Regions from separate parts of the Paenibacillus sp. B-A-8 genome, predicted to be linked through region 2. Evidence: riboswitches for the same ligand, from Rfam matches in the RefSeq annotation. Region 2 holds a riboswitch; each other region holds the start of a gene.
What was found. A riboswitch is a leader RNA that binds a small molecule or an ion and turns the genes downstream of it on or off. The one in region 2 is predicted to bind cyclic di-GMP.
Positions count from the first base shown of each region.

Region 1: another riboswitch for cyclic di-GMP. It lies ahead of ACN6MV_RS10795 (DUF6612 family protein); the one in region 2 lies ahead of ACN6MV_RS02420 (choice-of-anchor A family protein).
Region 3: another riboswitch for cyclic di-GMP. It lies ahead of ACN6MV_RS21265 (thiamine pyrophosphate-binding protein); the one in region 2 lies ahead of ACN6MV_RS02420 (choice-of-anchor A family protein).

Region 1 covers NZ_CP183882.1:2,512,686-2,520,354, reverse strand. Annotated here, with positions in the region: gene ACN6MV_RS10825 (ketopantoate reductase family protein) at 1-629, opposite strand, end outside; gene ACN6MV_RS10820 (TetR/AcrR family transcriptional regulator) at 792-1,361, shown strand; gene ACN6MV_RS10815 (ABC transporter ATP-binding protein) at 1,352-2,350, opposite strand; gene ACN6MV_RS10810 (ABC transporter permease) at 2,373-3,155, opposite strand; gene ACN6MV_RS10805 (ABC transporter permease) at 3,152-3,973, opposite strand; gene ACN6MV_RS10800 (serine hydrolase domain-containing protein) at 4,024-5,196, opposite strand; gene ACN6MV_RS10795 (DUF6612 family protein) at 5,494-6,342, opposite strand; cyclic di-GMP riboswitch class I at 6,462-6,553, opposite strand; gene ACN6MV_RS10790 (copper amine oxidase N-terminal domain-containing protein) at 6,671-7,669, opposite strand, start outside.
Region 2 covers NZ_CP183882.1:532,794-540,462, forward strand. Annotated here, with positions in the region: gene ACN6MV_RS02405 (hypothetical protein) at 1-41, shown strand, start outside; gene ACN6MV_RS02410 (2-oxoglutarate dehydrogenase E1) at 363-701, shown strand; gene ACN6MV_RS02415 (hypothetical protein) at 900-1,292, opposite strand; cyclic di-GMP riboswitch class I at 1,784-1,874, shown strand; gene ACN6MV_RS02420 (choice-of-anchor A family protein) at 1,985-4,291, shown strand; gene ACN6MV_RS02425 (alpha/beta hydrolase) at 4,462-5,397, shown strand; gene ACN6MV_RS02430 (NusG domain II-containing protein) at 6,128-6,517, shown strand; gene ACN6MV_RS02435 (Gx transporter family protein) at 6,501-7,058, shown strand; gene ACN6MV_RS02440 (ATP-binding cassette domain-containing protein) at 7,088-7,669, shown strand, end outside.
Region 3 covers NZ_CP183882.1:4,720,366-4,728,034, forward strand. Annotated here, with positions in the region: gene ACN6MV_RS21250 (SDR family NAD(P)-dependent oxidoreductase) at 1-436, opposite strand, end outside; gene ACN6MV_RS21255 (helix-turn-helix transcriptional regulator) at 609-1,565, shown strand; gene ACN6MV_RS21260 (methyl-accepting chemotaxis protein) at 1,688-2,938, shown strand; cyclic di-GMP riboswitch class I at 3,129-3,224, shown strand; gene ACN6MV_RS21265 (thiamine pyrophosphate-binding protein) at 3,343-4,986, shown strand; gene ACN6MV_RS21270 (carboxymuconolactone decarboxylase family protein) at 4,997-5,365, shown strand; gene ACN6MV_RS21275 (DNA-binding protein) at 5,488-5,736, opposite strand; gene glpK (glycerol kinase GlpK) at 5,751-7,244, opposite strand; gene ACN6MV_RS21285 (ATP-binding protein) at 7,363-7,669, opposite strand, start outside.

The DNA.
Region 1 (7,669 bases), 2.0 Mb from region 2:
GACACCTTTTTCAAATCCCCGTCGTGAAGATAACTAAGAGAGTTCAAAGCCACTATAGGCACGATATGACTTTTAAGCCAAGCATTCATATCCTCATGATAAGTTAGCTTATACTTTACATTTTTAAAGGTATTTTCCAGTACAGGCTTGATTGGAATCTCACCATCTAGACTGCCAAGTACCATTTGCCCTCCAGCCCTTATGTTGATGACCCGACCGCTCGCCTCACGAATGCCTCCACTAAGCTGAAACCCGAAGAGTATATTTTTTCTCATACTGCTCATATCCTGAAGATCCTTTTTCATGCCATGGGCATCGCCGTTATTCCCCACAAGAATTATATTCTGACTCTGATTCTTAGCTAGAATAGGTAATACAGCTGGAAAATCATTGTATTTCATAACAACAAAAATAAGATCATAGCGATCATCCGGTCGAAGCTCTGAGATGACTTTCACAGCATCTACAGTGTTTTTGTATTGAAAATAATGGCGAAGAACAAGTCCGTCTTTCGTCAACTGCTCCGCACGCTTCCCTCTGGCAAGCACTGTGACATCGTTCCCCCCACGCACTAGAACATGCGCAAGGTAGCTGCCTAAAACTCCCGCTCCAAAAACTAATACTCTCATGTTTAACTCCTCTATCCCTTTTTAGACATTTGTTGAATTTCGATCAACTGTTCGATAAAATCAGATTATCACATCTCCGGTAGGGTTCAATCGTTAGTTTGATCGGTTTTGTTGATTTTTCAACAGAAACCAATACATTGTTTAATAAAAGGGAGTATTACCATGGATAGAAGAATTAAAAAAAACCAAACAGCCATCATGAATGCATTAATTCAACTGATGGCTGAAAAAGATTTTGAGAAAATAACGATCAACGAAATCGCAGAGCGTGCTGATGTAAACCGCGGAACAGTTTATTCCCATTATGCGGATAAATACGATCTGATGGATAAATGCCTGGAGGCTCAGCTCCAACAACTAATTGAAAGTTGCTCCGCAGTGGAGGATGTAACCGAACCCAATCCCTCTAAAACGTCATTACTCCGCACGCTGGAACAATTGGAGGAGAATGCTCTCTTTTATAAGACTTTATTAAGAAATAAAGCTCTGGTCTCCTTTAGAAACCAATTACAAGAAATGATAAATGAGCAGATCAAGGTACAATTTTTAGAAAACAATTTTAATCTAGATGAGCTGAGTAAAGATATATCTGTGCAATTCTTAAGTTCGGCGACTGTCGGAGTGATTGAATGGTGGTTTACCCATAGTAATCCTTGTTCTGCAAAAGAGATCACTGAAAAGTTATGGTCCATGCTCGATCTAAATCTGCAGATGATCCGTTCTCAAGCTTGAATATGTTCTCCCATATCCATCTCATAAATGGAGCTGATAATCTTTTCAATAGGAATCTCCTTAATGGAAATATCAAGGATCTCTACCTTTTCGCTAAGAATATGTAGAAACTCGCCCATTTTACATTGCCCGGTATCGATCATTAATTCCACTTCGTAATCCGATATTCTTTCCGATAGCAGAGTCCCGGGCAGATCAATCTCACCAATAGTTGTGGCAGCAGAAAGCCTGACTACCTTTTTCGCACCCAGATGAAGTCGAAGTTCAGAGAACTTATCGTCATATACTTTTTTACCTTGATGAATAATAAGTACTCTTTGAACCAAACGTTCCACATCTTCCAAGTCATGTGTCGTTAGAATAAATGTGGTGCCTTCCTGATTCATTTGCTTAATGAATTCTCTGATTCTTTGTTTAGCTATAACATCCAGCCCGATCGTCGGCTCATCCAAAAAAACCACTGGCGGAGAATGAAGCATTGCCATAATAAACTCGCATTTCATTCGTTCTCCCAGTGAAAGGGTGCGCGTGGGCTTAGTGATAATATCGCCGATCTCAAACATGTTAACAAATCGATCTAGTCTTGTACGAAAGTCGTTTGTAGGAATATCATAAATTTCCTTGTTCATATAAAAGCTATCCAAAGGGGGAATGTCCCATATTAATTGCGATTTCTGTCCAAATAAGACCCCGATTTGTTTAACATATTGATTTTTCTGCTTATGAGGGTTGTATCCTAGAACATTTATTTCTCCCGATGTAGGGTAGAGAACGCCTGTCAGCATTTTAATAGTCGTAGATTTCCCCGCACCATTTGGACCCAAAATGCCAATGATCTCTCCTTTTCCAACACTGAACGAAAGATCTTCTACAGAGGTGATAATCGATTTTTCACGGTGAAACAGACTTTTAAATACGCTTTTAGCATCTTGTCCACGGTGATACGTTTCATATTGCTTATTTAAATTCTTGACGGTAATAATGTCCAATGTAATTCTCCTTCATACAAATTCATCCTCCGGCACTTTTGTAACTACGAAGCATGTACGTATAGAGCCAAATTCCGAAGGCAGCAAATAACACACAAGGGATAATCGCTATAAAAAAATAGGCTTCCCATCGTCCAATCAGAGTAGATGCTGGAAAGTAAGCAATCATGGAAACCGGAAAAAGAAAAGAACTTACGGCTACGACTGCTTTAGGGAAAATCGTCCCTGGATAACGCCCAAAAGACTTAATGCTCTCAAACATCTCCGGCAAGCGGGAATTCGCTACCCATTTGAAGGAAATTGCTGCCACAATAAGCGCCACGCCGAACATAACAAGCAGCCCTGCGCCAAACAACAACAGGAACAATAACCAAGAGCCGATGGTCATCCCATCGATTCCGCTAAGTGCGTATACGAACATGACTACTCCTCCACCTAAAAGCCCGATACTTTCGAACTCAAAAGATCTGGCCAACAGCAGAAAAAGGCTCGAGGTTGGTTTAATTAATACCACTTCCAAAGTCCCTTCTACTACATGAGACATTGTATTCCACATAATTCCGTTAAAAAAAATCCCGGCACAAGCCGTAGACAAAATGAAAACAGATTGAATTAACAGCGCCTCTTTAAAGGTCCATCCTTCAAATGAAGCATTCGAATTATAAATGAATACCGTTACTAGAGGAAACAACACATTCCCTATAAGCATGATAAGACTATTAAGAATAAAATTAACACGATAAGTGATAGCAGAAGCTATATTCGCCTTCATACAAGTTTTGTATATTAAAAACATACGTTTCATGCGCCCACCCCCGTAAAATGCTTAAGCGACACCGCATACAACACCCGGCAGACTATTCCGGCAATCATAACGGCTATAAGCTGCAGCAACAAAACTTGAGGAATAGGTAAGGTTATATCAGCTAAAGTATAGCTACCTGTATAGACCATTGCAGGAAGAAAGGTCGTATACTGAAACGGTAAGAAAAAGGACGCCATTTGTAAGGATTTTGGAAAAAAGACTAATGGAATCAGCGATCCTGAGAATATCCCCTCGCAAAGACTAAAAAAGTTACGAATACTAGAGGACTGCACCATCCAAAAGGCGACCATTCCAATACTATAATGGATAAAAAAATTCATCATAAAAGCCATTGCTATCGAAAGAATTGCATAAAGTAAATTTGCAGGCAAAACATCAATATGAAAAACAAAAAAGAAAATCATAAAGCAGGGTATAAATTCAAATAGAAGTCCAAGTACCCTATGCCCCGCCTTCTGAGACAACGCATAGAACATATGATTCATCGGTCTTAAAGAGAACGTAATGAACTTCCCCGTGCGGATGAGCATTTGTAAATTCCAATCGGCAAAATCCATGGTCAAATAGTTAATCAGCATCGTGGCACAAAAATAAGAGAGCATATGGGAAAGTGACATTCCGTTAATAGAAGATTCCCCACTATAAACAGCGCTCCATATATAATACTGCACCAAAAAATACACAGGACCTACAAAAATAGAAACCATCGAATGCGTCCTGTACGCACTCCATTCCTTATAAGTAACAAAAGCAACCGCTCTCATAAGGCGAAAGCGGTGCTTTATCAGCTCAAACATAAGTCACATCCTGCCTATCTGTAGATATTTCATAAAAAATAGCAAACTTCTTATTCGAGTCCGGACCAGATCACATTATGTGTGCCAAAAACGCCTCTACCATCCCATATCCCTTTATGCCAAGGGAGATACCAAGCGGCAACCATCTTTTCTATAGGGTCAATGAACAAGGCACATGCTCCTGCCCCTTCGTGAAAATAAGTGCCTTCAGAGTAAGAAGTACTTACATTAAATCGAAGGTCCGGCCCAAGTCCGTACGGACGATCCGATCCTCCATCTCCCCATGCGTAGTTTGGAATTTTCTCAGTATTGAACCGCTTGGTCATTCTTTGAACAGCCATACGACTTAAGATATGACCACCTTCGTATTCCCCTTGGTTAAGCAACATGATTCCGAACTTTTGTATATCAGTAACTGTTGAATATAAACCCCCACCAGTTCCGGGAAGCTTGATTTCTTCTTCAGACCTTTGTTCCTCATCCGTAAATTCCCCGTTTTGCAGCTTCTGAAGATATTCCTTGGCCCCTTCCGAACGAATGGCGATCCTACTCGCTTTCTCTGGCGGTATAACAAAGAAGGTATCTTTCATGCCTAACGGATTTACAATGTTGTCCATTATGTATTCTTCTGCAAAAACACCCGTTATTTTCTCGATAATTGCACCCAAGATCACATATCCGAACGATGAATACATCCATTGCGTCCCTACTGGAAAATGAAGCCCATAGGAAAGCCCAGCTTGGATCCAGTTTTCTTTTCCAACCTCAGATTCATAAATATACCACCAAGCACTTTTATAGTAAGTATCACTAATAGTGCCATGATCAGGTGCAATGCCGGAGGTATGAGTCAGTAAATGGGCAATTGTAATCGGCTTAAAAGGATCCGCATCAAACTCCGGTAGAATAGAACTAACAGGCTGCCCCATAAAAATCTTACCATTATCCGCAAGCTGCCAGATCGCCGTCGCCGTAAACAGCTTTGTAATTGAAGCAATGCGGAAAATTGTATCCGTTTTCATTTCTTGGGTGCTGTCTTCTTCGTAACTGAAACGTCCCCCGGCACCATTAGCAAATATTTTCCCATAACGACTTAGAGAATAAATATAACCATCAGCTACTTTCTTATCACAGAGATCCCCATAAAAATGATTAAGTGCCTCTAAGCGATCCTCCCTGTAATTCACTTCGTGCAGCTTACTAAGCTCTGTGGATGATAACATTGTTCACACTCCCCTAATATTAAATAAAAACACAATAAATTCTCATAAATGTAAATATACACCTAACTCATAATACCTTGTCAATGTAATAGTTACAACATGATATTTCACGTACTTATAAATTAATTCAGTTTATTAATTACATAAATAGCATGCGCTAAAACCCTAATAAATGGAAGGTCAATTATATATTTAACTATTTTTTACTGATCTCACTTCCGGTAGCCACTGTCAAGAATCGAGCAAAAAGCGCTGCTCTATTGAACAGCGCTTTTTACTCGATATGAAATGCCTTTATTATTCTAGTTCGGCCGGCTTTACAATGGCTGTACCTTTGTTATTCTTGGAATATTTAGCTTCAATTTTCGTGGTGTATGTATCTTTTTCTCCGTCACTGGTCAGCACATAACTCAGATCGACTGTCAGCTTTTCCGTTTGCCAGGTCTTAGTATTGACGAACAATTTCCAAGTTACGCTTTTCGGTTGAACGGTCTCACCATCCCAGAGATTCTCCTGGTCATACAGTGCGATTATTCCCTTAGCTGCTGTCGGATCAGTTATCGTGAACTGTAGGACCGTCTGTGCGCCAACATTGTTGACTTTCATCGATTTTTTATAACTTTTGACCGAATCAAGCATGGAAACAGGATCATATTGACCTTTCGAGTAAAAAGCATTCCACTCCACCTTCTCCAGTCCAAGCCAATACTGTGCATTGGGATCGATGGGCTCCCCGTCATCGTCGTAACCCTCGTCTTCAGATTCATCGATAAGCTCACTTCCGTCTACAAGATAGTAATACTCCTTGTCATTGGCATACAGGCTGTAAGATGTTTTTAAAAGACTGCTATCGACGGTGCCTGCTGCGGCAAAATTCGGCAGACGGTTGATATCCAGCTTCAGTGTGTTGGTGTTGCTGATACGCACCCCTCCGCTTTGAATATCCTGTTTTTTGGTCACATCTAAGTGGAAATTCTTTAGTGCTTTGGAGGCTGCCGTTACTTTGCTGATCATTTGATCCGCAGTGACTGCTGCTGTCGTAGCTGCAGACACAACTTGAGGATTAGACATCCATCCGATCGTTCCGGACAGCAATAAAGCACCCGCTGCCAACCCTGTACCTATTGTTTTAAAAAAACTCTTCATGTACTTCCCCTTTCGGCCCCTTGCGATAATGTAACACCGTATAGGTCGGAATAATAAAAACAGCTCGAAATAGACTACACGTCCTTCAGAACTATCCTTTATGATTCATAAGACATCCCTATGGCGGCCTGGCGATCATTTCCTTCTGTAGAAAGGCTTTAGACCCATGGCTTTGTGTCATCATCTTTCGATGATTTTACCTTTAACGCGGACATTCAATTAGTTTAAATTAGATTAAAGGACGTTTGTCCCTTTGCCAATTTTAGCATGGTCATATTTACCTGTAAACGACTTATCTTCCATTTATCTTTACAATAAAGGTAATAGATTAATTTTTATTCAAATTGCTGTTTTCTCTTTCATCAAAGTACTGGTCTAGGCTGGTGTCAGTATTATAAGTCCAATGACCCTTAACATATTTCAAGTAAATAAGAGCTTCGTATTTATCATTGTCTACCCCTTCATTGTATGTAACATCGCTCCAATCGAGTTTCCCATGGACGACAGCTTCCTTTTCTCCTAGGTAAACGACTCGTTCGTCGGTTAGCAAGTACCTCGATTCAGAATTGGCAAAGTGCCCCTTCATCATACTTTCCCATGTCACCGAACTGAACACAACAGCATTCCATTCTTTAATAATCGAGGGGTCTGTATATTGGGTAGTAAGATCAAGATTTTCGGAGTTATACGCATTGTAATAGGTTCTTAGATCTGCCAATACGGCATTCTGCTCGGTTTGATGATTCTCCATAATAACCGCAGCTTTCTTATCAATATCCGCAGGAAGCTCCATACGATTAAAAATCAAGCTATCATTCGCGATCTTCCACTGTCCTCGTTCATATCGAATATCGAAAAGATACACAGCTTCTCGCTTCAATTCTTCTGTGTTCTTAATGTAAGTTACTTGAAGATTCGCTTCACTAGCAGAAGTGTATTCAATCCGATCTATTGTCACTTTGAAGTCTTTAACTGCGATTTCACTGATTGGTTGATTAGCTTCATAATCATATTCTAGATTCATATAACCTAATTTAAGATTATCAGATGTTAATAAACGGGGACTAAACGTTTCGTAGTATTTCGTAAGTAGTTCTTGAATAGCAGCTTCCTGACCCTCTCCGTACGGTTTCAAGCTCACAGATAGCTTAGATTGATCATAACTAACCGAATATTTCGCTAAGTTACTAACCAAACGAAGAGGAAGATACACTTGTCCATTAAGGACAGGAATCTCTTTATCCAAATAATAAGTCACTCCGTCGTAGTAAATGATAGCCTCACCAGCCCAGAATTCGATTTTGGCACCTCTTATGACCCCTGAGAT
Region 2 (7,669 bases):
AAACAGAAATTGCGCAGATCAAGGAGCAGCTTGGTGAATAAAGCACTGGTGCATGTTGAACCAAAGCCTCTATATGTTGGATCTGAGATGCACCTACCATAAGCATGATACTATGGCCATCTCTCGGGTGGTCTTTTTGTTATGTACATTTTTCCTTTTAATAGGTTTAATTAATCATATAGTTAAAGGGGATATTACTATGAACTCATTAAGCGCGAACCAGTTAACCGCGGTATTCCGGGAATTCGGAGACCACGCTTTTCTGTATCTTCCGAGGGGATGGATATGATGCGGTGTTTAACGATACGACAGCCTTGGGCAACGTTGATTGCTCTTGGTGAAAAACAGTTCGAAACTCGATCATGGAGAACAGCCTACCGCGGGGGTTGGGTATTCATGCCGGAATGAGGATAGATAAGAAGATATGTGAACAGGAACCATTCAGGTCGATATTGGGGAAGCATGGTTATACAGCAATAAATTTACCAACAGGGGTTATCATTGCGTTAGGTCAACTCACGGGGTGTTATGAGGTTACACCGGAGGTGGACCTAAGGGAATGGATAAAGGGAAATGAATATGATTTTGGTGACTATAGTGAAGGGTGTTTTGCTTGGAAGCTTGAAGATGTTCATCAGTTAAGTCATCCTGTACCGGCTAAGGGCAGATTAAGCTTATGGGAGCATCCAGATCTAGCCTAAACCAAAAATTGATCTTTTTAATGTGATTTTCATGTGAGCATCATCTTATTTTCAGGTTCGGGGTATATATTGAAGACACCAAACACCCCCCAGTGTTTTGTGGTATAAATCTCTTAGGTCTTGCCAACTCCCATGGTAAGGCCTATTTTTTTGTTCGCTAATGGAAATGGGGGGAGGGGCGTAACTTCTTACGCGGCTTTACTTAATCTGATACTGCCCTTCATAGCTCTTAAAAGATGAAATATCCAGCCCGAGATATCTGCGCATATGAATAGCAGCTTGTGCAGCAACGATGTCGTTTAACAGCAGCATTCGTTCATGGTATCCGCGGCATATAAATTTGGCTTCTATCCCTGTGTTGAGCCTGTTCTGCTCATATACCTTGATTCCCCGTTTTCTCATTTCCGAACGAACATCTCTTAGATCTGCTGTAGCTACTGCCGCGGCGGTTCCAAGAACCTCCAGATAGGGGGCGGGCGTTCGTAAATGTGTAGATAAAATGGCGGAGTCCCGTTCGAAAGCTGATAAAATCATCGGAAGCAATAAATAAGATTTCACCAGCATGTTGTCTCTGCTTTCAGCTCTATGCATGAATCTCATCACCTCTAATGGGAACGTATATTCGTATTCTACCCCGATATCCCAAAAATAATCAATGGTATTTCTAAACAGCCAGTCCAATGTGATTAAATTCACAACGAAAATAGAAAGAATAAAATATATTAAAATTGTAATAATAAAAATTAATGATTTAAGCTTATGAAAAGGAGAATTAGGATGAGAGAGGAAGGAAGTCTCCGCCGTGGATTGGTATTTGGTTTGATTTTTAGTATTCCATTATGGATATCGATATTAGGCTATATACAGTTACTTTAAAATTGAATAAAAACTTTTGCGTGAAGCGCCTTTAGGTGCTTTTTTTGTGCTGGTTAATGTGTATGATTATTAAAAGGAATTGATTGACATTTGTGGGGGCGGAGCGCTAAACTATTATTAGTTCGAAAGTATTAAAAGTCATAGACGATTATTTAATAGGATGCTTAAACTGCCGGTTCTATTTTGCAAAGGGTATACATATATAATCATGATAATAGCAAACCGCCCGAAAGGGTGGGACGCAAAGTCCAGGAGTCTAAAGTGTCTTAAGGACACTATGACCGTCCGACTGCCATGAGAAGGGAATTCTACTTCTTTTTTGGCGGTCTTTTTTGTTGTTAGGTCTTTTAGAGTTTCTGGTAATTATTCTGATTAGATATAAATGATAGATTTAGGAGGTGTGCTTTTTGAAAAGAAGAATAAAACCGCTACTCTCACTAGTATTAGCGGGGGCTTTAATGGTAGGCAATGGACTTTCCGGAGGGCATTTGGTAAATGCAGCAGGGGAGGTACCTCCCTATACTCCTACACCTGTGTTAGGTATTGCAGGGAATTTTAATACTTTTATTTTTGGGGATTTCAAACAATCTAATGATCAGGTTCATGGGCGCCTTGCCGCCAAAGGTAACATTACATTGCAGAATTACGGCGTATCCAAGGATAATCCAGGTGGAGATGTTCTTATTGCTGGTAATGACATTACTTTTACTAATGGTACTATTCATGGAGCATCCGTTTATGGTGGTGTTTTTTCCAGCAACGGTGTAGATCTTAAAGAACCAGCGAGAAAAGGAACGCCTATTGATTTTGATGCTGAAGAGCAATTTCTTATCGGACGTTCTAATGAATTCTCTTCACTTACTACAGTTGGAACTTTCAAAAAGGAATATGGGAAAATAACAATTGATGCTCCGGAATCATTTAACGTTCTTAATCTAAGTGCTGCCGATTTCGCTAATGCTAATGGCTTACAGTTTAATATTGCAAATAACGCCACAGTTATCGTTAACGTTAGCGGAAGTTCAGTTGAAATTCCAAGTTTTCAAATATGGGGAGGCAGCCCTAACAAGGTATTATTTAATTTTTATGAAGCTAGCACTGTAAACATAGGAAGTTTAACGATAGAAGGAACTATCCTAGCTCCGCATGCGAAAGTAACTTATAATTCTGGTGAACTGCATGGGACACTGATTGCAAAGGGATTTGCTGGTGGGGTACAGATGCATTGGTATCCATATGGAGGGGAGGAACCACCTCCGACACCAACGCCGACCGTGACACCAACACCAACGCCGACTGTGACGCCAACACCAACACCGACCGTGACGCCAACACCGACGCCGACCGTGACACCGACGCCGACCGTGACACCGACGCCGACTGTGACGCCAACACCGACGCCGACCGTGACACCAACACCAACGCCGACTGTGACGCCAACACCGACGCCGACTGTGACGCCAACACCGACGCCGACTGCGACGCCAACACCGACGCCGACTGTGACACCAACACCGACGCCGACTGTGACACCAACACCGACGCCGACCGTGACACCAACACCGATGCCGACCGTGACACCAACACCAACACCGTCGCCAACACCAACGCCGACCGTGACACCAACGCCGACCGTGACACCAACACCGACGCCGTGCGTGACACCAACGCCGACCGTGACGCCAACACCGACCGTGACACCAACGCCAAAACCAACACCAACGCCGAAGCCAACACCAACGCCGAAGCCAACACCAACGCCGAAGCCAACACCAACGCCGAAGCCAACACCAACGCCGAAACCAACACCAACGCCGAAACCAACACCAACGCCGAAGCCAACACCAACGCCGAAACCAACGCACACACCAAAACCAACACACACACCAACGCCGACTGTGACGCCAACACCAACGCCGACTGTGACGCCGACACCAACGCCGACTGTGACGCCGACACCAACGCCGGACGTGACGCCAACACCGACGCCGACTGTGACGCCAACACCAACGCCGGCCGTGACACCAACGCCGACGCCGGACGTGACGCCAACACCAACGCCGGACGTGACGCCAACACCAACGCCGACTGTGACGCCAACACCAACGCCGGACGTGACGCCGACACCAACGCCGGACGTGACACCAACGCCGACTCCGTCGTCTGAGGCAACACCAACGCCGACTCCGTCGTCTGAAGCAACACCAACGCCGACTCCGTCGTCTGAGGCAACACCAACACCGACTCCGTCGTCTGAAGCAACACCAACGCCGACTCCGTCGTCTGAAGCAACACCAACGCCGACTCCGTCGTCTGAGGTAACACCAACACCGACTCCGTCACCGGTGGCTCCGGTATTCCCAACACCAACGCCATCCTCCGTAATTGGCATTATCGTCGTTAATGATGACCCTGTGCCACTTGGACCTGTAGCTTCATCGACGCCAGTACCAGTACCAACACCAACACCGTCGGGTAGTACAGAGGTACTTGTTGATGATGACGAGATTCCATTAGGATCAGTAACGGAGGTAACGCCAACACCGTCACCAGAGGATATCGCCGTGGTGGATGATACAATCCCGCTAGGTAATCCACCTGTGGATGAACTTCCGAAAACGGGAGAATCAAGTCCAGTCCCTTATTATGTAGCTGGTCTAGGTTTTGCACTTATTGGATTGCTAATGAGAAATAGATTCTCCAACAAGAAATAATAAACGGTAATTATAACGAGAACACAAGGTATGCCAGAACAGAAAAGAGCCGCTTTCGGTACTTATTCCGATAGCGGCTTTATTTTGTAATGATTGATATATTTTGGAGCAATCTAAGCAGATGCTATACTGATTTACAACGGATATGAGGAAAGGACGGGGAAGATGAATTGGTATGGTTCTTCATTAGTGCGATCATCGTCATAGGGGCTCTGATCTTTGCGGGCTTTTTCTTTTATGGTATTGCTATTAAACGAGCGCCGAAGGAATTTCTGAGTAATAATCGTGACTTGAAGGTTGATCCCCCGGTTGCCGGGGCTTCTTGGGGGGAGGGGAAGGATTGGATCTCCAGTCAGAGCTTTGAGAATATGGAGATTACATCTGAGGACGGGCTACAACTAAGAGGGTACTTGCTCCTTTCAGATCGTGCTGAAGGTCGTACGGCGATTATAGCTCACGGTTATTCTGGAAAAGGGAAGGATATGGGGGCGTACGCCAAAATCTATTACGAGAGACTGGGCTTTAATATCCTGATTCCCGATGCCAGGGGACATGGGGAAAGCGCTGGGAATTATATTGGTTTTGGATGGCATGAGCGCAAGGATTATTTGCAGTGGATTGAATATATAATAGAAAAGACTGGGCCCAGTGCTCAAGTTGTGCTTCATGGGGTCTCTATGGGTGGTGCTACCGTGCTAATGACCTCAGGTGAAAATCTCCCACCGCAGGTCAAAGCTATTGTCTCGGACTGCGCTTACAGCTCAGTTAAAGCACAATTAGCCTACCAGTTGCGGCGTATGTATCACTTGCCAAGCTTCCCTTTTATCCAAAGTGCGAGTCTGATTACTCGTTTGAAGGCAGGGTATGGCTTTAGTGAGGCATCTGCCTTGAAGCAAGTGCGGAAAGCGAAGGTGCCGATTCTTTTTATTCATGGAGATGCGGATAATTTTGTACCGTATAGTATGATGAATGAATTGTATGAAGCATGTCAGAGTCCCAAAGAGAAGTTCGTAGTGCCGCAAGCGGGGCATGGGTTAGCTTATGATATGGATAAGACGGGGTATATAAACGTAGTAACAGCTTTTGTGAATCGTTATGTAAATTAGATGCCCTGAACGTAGACAGCGCCCGATATCCGCTAAGTAGCGGTTATCGGGCGCCTATATTTTTCCACACATGGCATGTGTCCTTGTGTAAGGTTCGTACAGCCATGCTTTTTCGTTATATTCATCCCCCGCCGTTCGTGAGTAACGGGTGTCTTAATTCCTTGTTATTTCCAGCAGCCGTGTGGCGAGAATAATCCTTCCAATACGACAAAAGCCCTACCTCTCTTTTGCCCTTGCGGCTCCATTGACCGCGCCAGTGTGAATCGGAATGCTATATTTCGAATTTAGTCTCATAAAAAGGAAAGTTTCTGCAAGAAAACATAAAGCCTCTGTGTCCAAAATGCCGATGTGTAAAAGAGTCGGCCTGACATCTTCTTGATGGGGATATTCAATATATCGAAAAACAAATACGATATAAATATAACACAGTATTGTTTAAAAGGCAAATATAATAATCAATTCCAAGATAAGGGTAGTTTGATTTAGGAGGGGAACAAGTAGAGCAAGATAGAGCGATTGATTCGAATATAACTTATGCCGGATTATTTGCGGATTAATTCGGAAAAGCTAGTAAGCCAGAGGGAATGGGACTACGGGGGCTATTTTGCGTGCCTATTTTGTGAACTGCTCTCTAAAACTTACATTAAACCCCAACATTGATTGAAGGATTGAGGGTAGACCGTTATAATTAATAAGTCTGGATTTTAATTAAAAAATAAGGGAGATTTTTATGAAACGCGCAGATGTGTGGTTGATTTCCATCGTGTTAATTGCTGCGCTCGCTTTTCTCGTACCGAGATGGTTTTCGGACAATGATGATAAAGGTGGGGCCGGTAAAAATCTCGTAGCCAATGTGACAGTGGACGGCGAGTTATTTAAAACGGTAAAGCTTACAAAAGAAGAACAAACCATTGAGGTCCGTACCGACCGTGGTTATAACATCTTGAAGGTGCATGATTACGGGATTGAAATGTATGATGCTGACTGCCCGGATCAAGTGTGCCTAGGTTTCGGTTTTATTACCCTGCCCAAACAGACGATTGTCTGTCTACCGCATAGAGTATTAGTGGAAATCACGAGTGCGTCGGGGGAGGATGATATAGATGCCTATGTCCAGTAGTGAATCTGCAACAGCTTTAAAAAGAACGGTAATTATTGCGATTTTCGCCGCAGTGGCGGTAGTACTTAGTCTAATAGAGGCACAGATTCCGTTGTCAGGAATGGGACTGGTACCGGGTGCTAAGCTAGGATTAGCCAACATCATGATTTTGACTTGTATTTACTTTTTACGTGGACGGGACGCATTCCTGCTTGTCATCCTCAAAACACTGCTCACTGCATTTCTGCTAGGTACTTTTTCAAGCTTACTGTTCAGTTTATTCGGTTCGCTTTTTAGCTTTGTTGTAATGTTCGTATTAATGCTGATTAGTGGCAAAGGTAAGAGTATAAGTTTGATCGGAATTAGTATAGCTGGTGGGATTGCACATAATATCGGTCAGCTGCTGGCAGCTTCAATGGTATTCTCATCCCTTAGTATTTTTTATTATCTTCCCATGCTGCTGATCACTGGAGTAGTAACAGGAATTGCCGTGGGCTATGCAGTCCGTTATTTGGTGGCTTCATTGTCAAAAATATCGTTGTTTGAAGAGTTTTTGGACTGATTAGTCACATCAGCGGAAGGATGACTAACATGAATGAATCATTTGAAGGTCAAGAATTAGAGGGAGAAGGACAAGCTATCATCTCTCTGGATGGGGTATCGTTTGGTTACGATCCTGAGCATCCGATTCTTCAAAATATAACGTTATCTATTTCACAGGGACAATGGGTTAGCTTGGTTGGTCCTAATGGCTGCGGGAAGTCAACGCTAGTTAAGCTACTAAATGCATTGCTGCCTAAGAGTGCTGGCGAAATTGTGGTTAGTGGTATGCAGCTAAGTGAGGAAACGATTGGCAGCATTCGGCAATGCATCGGTATGGTGTTCCAAAATCCAGATAATCAGTTTATTGGAGCCACTGTAGAGGAAGATATCTTATTCGGCCTGGAAGGGCTTTGTTTGTCGTACACAGAGATGGCTGAACGGCTGCACTCATATACGACGAGGCTGGGAATAAATCATCTGTTGTCCAAACACCCGAGTGAGCTGTCTGGAGGTCAGAAGCAGCGTGTCGCTATCGCCTCCATTCTGGCTATGGAACCAGGCATCGTCATTTTTGACGAGGCCTCTTCTATGTTGGATGAGGGTAGCAGAAATGATCTTCTTGGCATTTTG
Region 3 (7,669 bases), 2.7 Mb from region 2:
TTGCCTTCCGCATGAGGGGAATTGCGTAATAATTCGTGATCAACTGTGCTCTCACCCCTGCATTAAACATATTCTCCCAATGAGCTGTAGATAGCTCCCAAAAAGGCTTCTGCTCGATAGCTAGATCATTGCCTCCCCATACGTTATTCACTAAAATATCGAGCCGCCCCTGCTCTTCAGCGATCTGACGGATCACTGCTTCTGTTTCCTGATCCTTCGTATGGTCACATTGGATTACCGCACCAGATCCTCCACTCTCTTTTATCTCTCTAAGTACGCTATTTATGCTCCCCTTAATTGGTTCAGTGGCAGATACATCTATGGTTCTCCCTGTAATATAGACAAAAGCACCTCTTCTTGCTAATTCTAAAGCGATCCCTCTACCAGCGCCTCTACTGCTCCCCGTAACCAGTGCCACTTTTCCTTTCAATGTCATTCCCCTCAACCCTTTCAGTATGTTTTCAATTTCAGTATTCTGTGATCATTCCCTACGTTTTATAAGTATAGCCTTAATATATGACATCCACTGACATATATAATATAATCAAAATTTAGAATGGTTGAATGGAGCACGTCCAATATTTAATTCGAGGAGGAGTAAATAATAAATGCGAGCCGACCGTTTGTTATCTATATTGCTTCTATTGCAAAAACGTGGAAAAATGACTTCTCGCGAGCTGGCCCAAACACTCGAAGTGTCAGAACGAACGGTGTTTAGAGATATGGAAGCATTGAGTGCTTCAGGCATCCCGATTGTAGCTGAACGAGGGCGTGAAGGAGGTTGGATGCTTACAGAAGGGTACCGAACCTCCTTAACAGGTATGAAGCCACAAGAGATTGGTTCACTGCTTCTGTCCACTGACTCATCTATCATGAAAGATCTGGGGATACAGGACGACTTCTCTTCCGCTGTTCTCAAACTGGAGGCTGCTTCCTCTCATCGAACTAGTAACCCAGCAAATTATCTAAGCCAGCGGATCCATATTGACGGTGCCAGTTGGCATCCTTCGGATGAGACTTATCCGTTCCTTTCTGTACTTCAGAGAGCTCTTTGGGAAGACCGTAAAGTAAAAATCACTTATCTCCGGAACGACGAGACAAAAGTCCGGATGATTGAACCTCTTGGGTTAGTTGCAAAACGAGGAGTTTGGTATGTCGTAGCCAATATAGGGGATGAACTGCGAACCTTTCGTGTGTCCAGATTGATAAACGTAGAAGAGACCAATGAGCGGTTTAACAGGCCTGATGAATTTGATTTAAAACATTATTGGGAAGAGTCCACTACAGCCTTCAAAGCAGCACTGCCAAAATATCCGGTAAAATTAAGGGTTAGAACATCTGTCTTAAAAGAATTGCAACGTGAAAGATTCGTTTCTATCCATATGATAGAGCCATCTAGCAATGCAGAGTGGGTGAACGTAGAAGCCGAATTTAATACGATCGAGTCGGCCTGCCGGATAATCCTTTCTTTTAGTCCCTCGGTTATTGTACTTTCACCGCAAGAACTTTTAGAGATGGTAAAGTCTGCTATCGCAAAAATTTCCGCTATTTATGAGGATTTTTGACACGAAATCTAACGAACTACTCCGAAAAGAAGATTTATGTCAGTTCTTACTATAGACCAATCACCTTTAAATCCCATATAATAACACCAATACATAATATTAATAAGGAGGACATTATACCAATGAACTGGATGCATAAACTTCCGTTAAAACAAAGAATTGTTGCCGGATGTTACCTCGTTGCCGCACTATTTGCTATTCCTGTTTTAGTTACTTTTATGATCTTAGGCAACATTATTTTGGGTATTGTTCTAATCGTCGTTCTTGCTGCTCTAACCTTCCCAGTGGCCCGCTTTATCGAGAGAACGCTTACATCTTCTTTTGATGACATCGCGAATGTATCTCATAGTATTTCAAAAGGGGATTTTACTAGTAGAGCCGACGAGAACGGGTCTATGGGGGACGTAAGCCGTTCCTTTAATACTATGATTGACAAGCTCAAGAAGATTTTGACAGAAGCATCACAAATCACTCGTCAAGTTATGGATGCAAGCCGTGGAATCGAAGATAAGAATCAGAATTTGAAAATTGTCATGGCACAGGTAGCCTCTTCGTCTAACGAGCTAGCTCTTGGTGCAAATGAAATATCTACGGATATCGCTGAAATGACAGAATCTATTAAAGATATTGAGAATAAAGTATCCAATTATACGAACTCAACAAAAGAAATGAACAGACGTTCAATACATACATTAGAGCTAGTTGAACAAGGACGCCAATCCGTTGATACTCAAGCTGAAGGCATGCGTAAAAACATCCAGGCTACTCAAAAAGTAGCTGACACTATCGAAGCCCTTTCTCAAAATGCTCGCGGCATTACGATGATCACAAAGACCATTACTGAGATCGCTGAACAGACCAACCTGTTATCACTAAATGCTTCCATCGAAGCAGCGCGTGCAGGAGAACATGGTCGAGGATTTGCTGTAGTCGCACAGGAGGTTCGCAAGCTCGCTGAAGAATCAACGGCTTCTACGAAGGAAGTCTTTGGCTTGGTTCGGAGCATCGAAACTGATATTAAACAAGCGATTGATAATATCGCTATCAACGAAGAAGTCGTACAGGTACAGAATGAGATGATCACTCAATCTGCTCATATCTTTGCTCAAATCGTGCAAAGTGTACAGTATATTACCGAGCAGATCTCCTCCTTCTCTGCCGAAAGTGATCTTATGTTGGAAAGTGCATTGAAAATCTCAAGTGCAATCGAGAATATCTCTGCGATCACGCAGCAAACCGCTGCCGGCACCGAAGAAGTATCAGCCGCTATGAATGAACAAATTAATGCCCTGCAGTCCGTTGCAGAAGAAACTGAGAAAATGACTCAGGCTGTATTTAATCTACAGAAGACGATCCATATTTTCAAGTTTTAAGTGACGTCCAAATCATATAAACAAATTCAAAAACTGCCCCTAAGCTTAGACTTAGGAGCAGTTTTTTTATATCTATTATTTCATAGGTTCGACAAGACTTTCGTCAAAATTCGAGTTAATTTGCGATAATATATTGACAAAGAGTGTCTAGGAATATATTGTAAAGGAAAATTCTTCTTATAAATTTCTAAATTAATATTGGCAAAATCTTCGAAAGAGGATGACGCAAAACCATGGATCTACAGCCTCATTTTTAATCTGAGGCCATGACTGCCAGGTTGCTGAAAACCAAGACGACTGGACTTTTGTTCAGTCTCTATGGCGATTTATGCTACCAACCTGTGCCCTATTTTAGAGCACAGGTTTTCTAGTGTTTGGTTTTAAAATAACAATCAACTTGTGAGGTGTATTTTTTGAAGACAGTCGCAGATTACATGTCGGAAGCACTACGGAACCTTGGTGTTACCCATTCCTTTGGTATCATCGGTAAATCCATTTGTCCTATCGTTCTTAAAATGGTAGATTACGGTATTGAATTTATTCCTGGAAGACATGAAAGCAGTTCCGGCTTCGAAGCAGCTGGTTATGCGCTGAAAACTGGAAAACTAGGCGTAGCTTTTGGCACTTCGGGTCCTGGTGGAACAAACCTACTAACTGCAGCAGCACATGCTAAGGCCAACAACCTACCTGTCCTATTTATTACTGGCCATCAATCTATTAAAGAGCTTGGAATTCCCCAATGTCAGGACTCTACCTCTTTTCTAGCTGATTTAGCTGATATGTTTAGACCTGCCACCTTATATAGCAAGCTTATTGAACGTGGAGATCACTTTAGCACAATCTTTAATCATGCCATATCCATTGCTTTGAGCGGTAATCGTGGTCCCGTTCACCTTTGTATTCCCTTTGATGTACAAACGGAATTGCTAGAGGAATGTAATATTGTAATCCCTGAACGCGAATCACTGGTTAGCCATGCTAATATCGACCGTGTACTTGATGCTATAAATAACTCAAAGAATCCAATAATTATCGCGGGTAAAGGCGTTAACCGCTCAGGAGCACATAGTGAGCTAATTCAATTAGCAGAAACATTTAATATTCCTGTAGTTACATCTCCAGGTGGTAAAGGAGCTATAGCTTGGGATCATCCACTCTATCACGGTCCAATTGGAGTAGGCGGTTGTACCCATGGGGATGACTTGCTGAATCAAAGTGATCTATTTATCGTTCTCGGGTCACGTTTAAGCGATATGACTATTTGTAATCTTAAAAGGGAAAATCATCCTGCAACATTAATTCAGTTTGATAGCGATCCGACTTTTGTCGGAAAAATATTGTTCTCTAAAACGATTCCAGTGACTGGAGATCTACGTGACAATCTAGTTTGCTATCTCAATAATATTGACACGAACAACATCACAAAACGCGAAGCACCGACAAATTCCGATTATACCGAAGAGCCTCCGATTTTACCAAACCTTTCACTTGCATCGGTCTTGAGTACGATGAGTGATTTGATTCCTTATAACAGCACAGTCTTTGTTGATGATGGAAGTCACGGTTTCCATGCTGCGAAATGGTACAAGGTTAAGAAACCTGGCAGTTTTGTATTCGATGCTTACTTTGCATGTATGGGTAATTCCATCGGGATGGCAATTGGCGCAAAGGTTGCTGCACCAGAAGAAACGATCTTCTGCATTACAGGAGACGGCTGCTTTATGATGCTAGGCGCAGAGATTAACGCTGCTGTCTGCAAGGATATTCCTGTCATATTCATTGTTGTGAATAATAAACAGCTAGATATGGCTCTAAAAGGTATGGAAAAAACTACAGGACGTATTGACGGAACGATCTACGAAGTCCCTATGGACGCTGTGAAATTCGCAGAATCACTTGGTGCTACGGGTTACAAATGTGAGACAGCTGAGGAGTTCGAAACAGCTATCAAGGACGCTGTTGCCATCAACCGTGTTGCCGTCATTGAACTGCTAACAGACCGTGATGAGGTCCCTCCGACTGCTCATCGTACTCTGAACCTAAATTAGGAGGTCACTTATGAAAGACAATGTAAACAGTGGTCTTAACCACTTCACGAATCTCTCAGGAGACTACGGAGCTAAGGCACTGGCTCCGATTAAAGAACATTTCCCTGATTTGGCTGAATTTATTATGGGAAATGCCTACGGCGATATTTTTCAACGCAACACAATCGAAGCTGACTGGAAGGAAATCGCAGTTATCTCTGCCCTGATTTCGATGGGTCAGTTTGATCAATTGGGTGTTCATTATGTCATGGCTCTTCGTGTGGGAGTTACTGTAGAACAACTCAAAGGGATTCTATTACACTTAGTACCCGCAATAGGGGCACCTAGAATCATTACCGCTTTTAATATCCTTCTCGAAACGATTGAAGAAATAAAGTAACTATATGCCGGATGGCAAAATGTAGCATTTGTTATTGAATATTAAATATTGCAACACAAAAAGCGGCAGGCCAAGGATAATCCTTAGCTTGCCGCTTTTTGTGTTAATCTGTGATGGGGACTTTAGGACTCACTGGCAAAGGACAAACCTTTCTCCGTGAGCGCACGCCGTAATTGATTAAGTGCCTTAGGTCCCATCCCGTGTAACTGCAGAAGCTCTGACTCAGTGAGCTTACTGATTTGGTGAATCTCTGTATACCCAGCACCATGGAGTGCTCGAAGCGCAGGCTTGGCCAATCCAGTCGGAAGATCTGATTCTGATCCGCCAAGCATTCCTGCAGGATCAGTTTCTATATTTCTGTTCTTAGACATATGCATCTCCCTGATCACTGATATCCTTCGTGTTTCTCCCAGCCCATGGTCCGCGCTACAGCGTCTTTCCACGCGCTGTAACGACGTTCACGCTCATCCATACCCATTACAGGTGAAAAGACCCTCTCCGCTTTATTGAAGCTTTCCAGCTGTTCTCTTGTCCAGACCCCATAGGTTAATCCAGCCAAAAGCGCTGCTCCCAGCGCAGTCGTCTCCGCATATGTAGTTCGAGTAACTTCACTACCGAGGATATCAGACTGGAACTGCATCAGCAAATCATTACGAACAGCTCCACCATCTACACGAAGGCCGGTTAATGGCATGCCCGCATCTTTTTCCATAGCCCCTATTACGTCTCTAGACTGAAATGCTAATGACTCTAACGTTGCCCGTACCAAATGTCCCGAGGTTGTGCCTCTAGTTAGACCGAATACGGCTCCACGTGCGTACATATCCCAATAAGGTGCACCTAGTCCAGTGAAAGCTGGTACGACGACAACCCCTTCACTGTCCTCAACTTCCCGTGCTTTGTCTTCTGAGCCTGCCGGCTCCGTTATGAGTCCCAGCCCTTCCTGAAGCCATTGCACAGCCGCTCCGGCTACAAATACACTGCCCTCGAGCGCATAATAGAGTTCCTCTCCCATTCCCCAGGCCACAGTGGTCAACAGACCATGACTGGAAACAACGGCTTCCGTGCCTGTATTCATCAGAATAAAGCATCCAGTTCCATAGGTGTTTTTGGCACTGCCGGGTTCAAGACAAGTATGCCCAAACAAAGCAGCCTGTTGATCTCCCAATACAGAGTGAATAGGGATTTCTGCACCGAACCACTGTGCATCTGCTGCACCAAATTCACTACCGGACATTCTCACTTCTGGCAGGATGGAGTGTGGTACTCGAAGCTCATCCATTAGCTCTTCATCCCAGCAGCGTTTATGGAGATTATATAGCATCGTACGTGATGCGTTAGTTACGTCAGTGGCATGTATAGCTCCGCCAGTAAGCTTCCAGATTAACCAACTGTCCACCGTCCCAGCTAATAACTCGCCATTATTCGCACGCTCTCGGGCGCCTTCCACATGATCAAGAATCCAGGAGAATTTGGTTGCAGAAAAATAAGCATCCACAACGAGTCCCGTCTTGCTAGCAATAAGTCCCTCTAACCCCTTACTCTTGATCTCTTCACATAGCTCTGCAGTACGTCTGTCCTGCCATACAATCGCAGGATAAATCGGCTTACCTGTTGCTCTATCCCAGATTAGGGCCGTTTCCCTCTGATTCGTAATACCGATAGAAAATATTTCCTGAGGCGCAATCCCGCTCCGAGTAATCGCCTCTCTTGCAGCTGCAAGCTGTGACGCCCAAATTTGCTCTGGGTCATGCTCCACCCAGCCAGGGCGGGGGAAAGATTGTTCAACCTCATATTGTCCTTGTGAGACCATTCTAGCGTCCTTATCGAACAATATGGCTCGTGAACTGGTAGTCCCTTGGTCTAAAGATAAAATCATTTGATGGCCTCCCAAGCATAAACAATGAGATATGTTCCACGATGAACAAGATTAATGTGTTCGTTTCAACAAAAAGCACCTCTGCTGTCAGAGGCGCTATCACACATTGTGTTTGGAATTACTGTTTTTCGACAGGAAGTCTTAGGGTAAAGGTAGTACTCTCACCCAATTTACTGGAAGCTGTAATGGTTCCATGATGCGACTCAACAATATTTTTAACAATCGCAAGCCCAAGTCCCGTTCCACCTGACTCTCCACGTACACGTGCCTTATCGGCTTTGTAGAAACGGTCAAATATATACGGCAGGTCTTCCTGAGGAATACCGACGCCTTCATCCTGAATTTTAATTTCAAAATAGCGACGTCCTTCTAAGATACAAGTTCCTGTATGAACTGTGATCTTCTTACCGCCCTGTGTATGACGA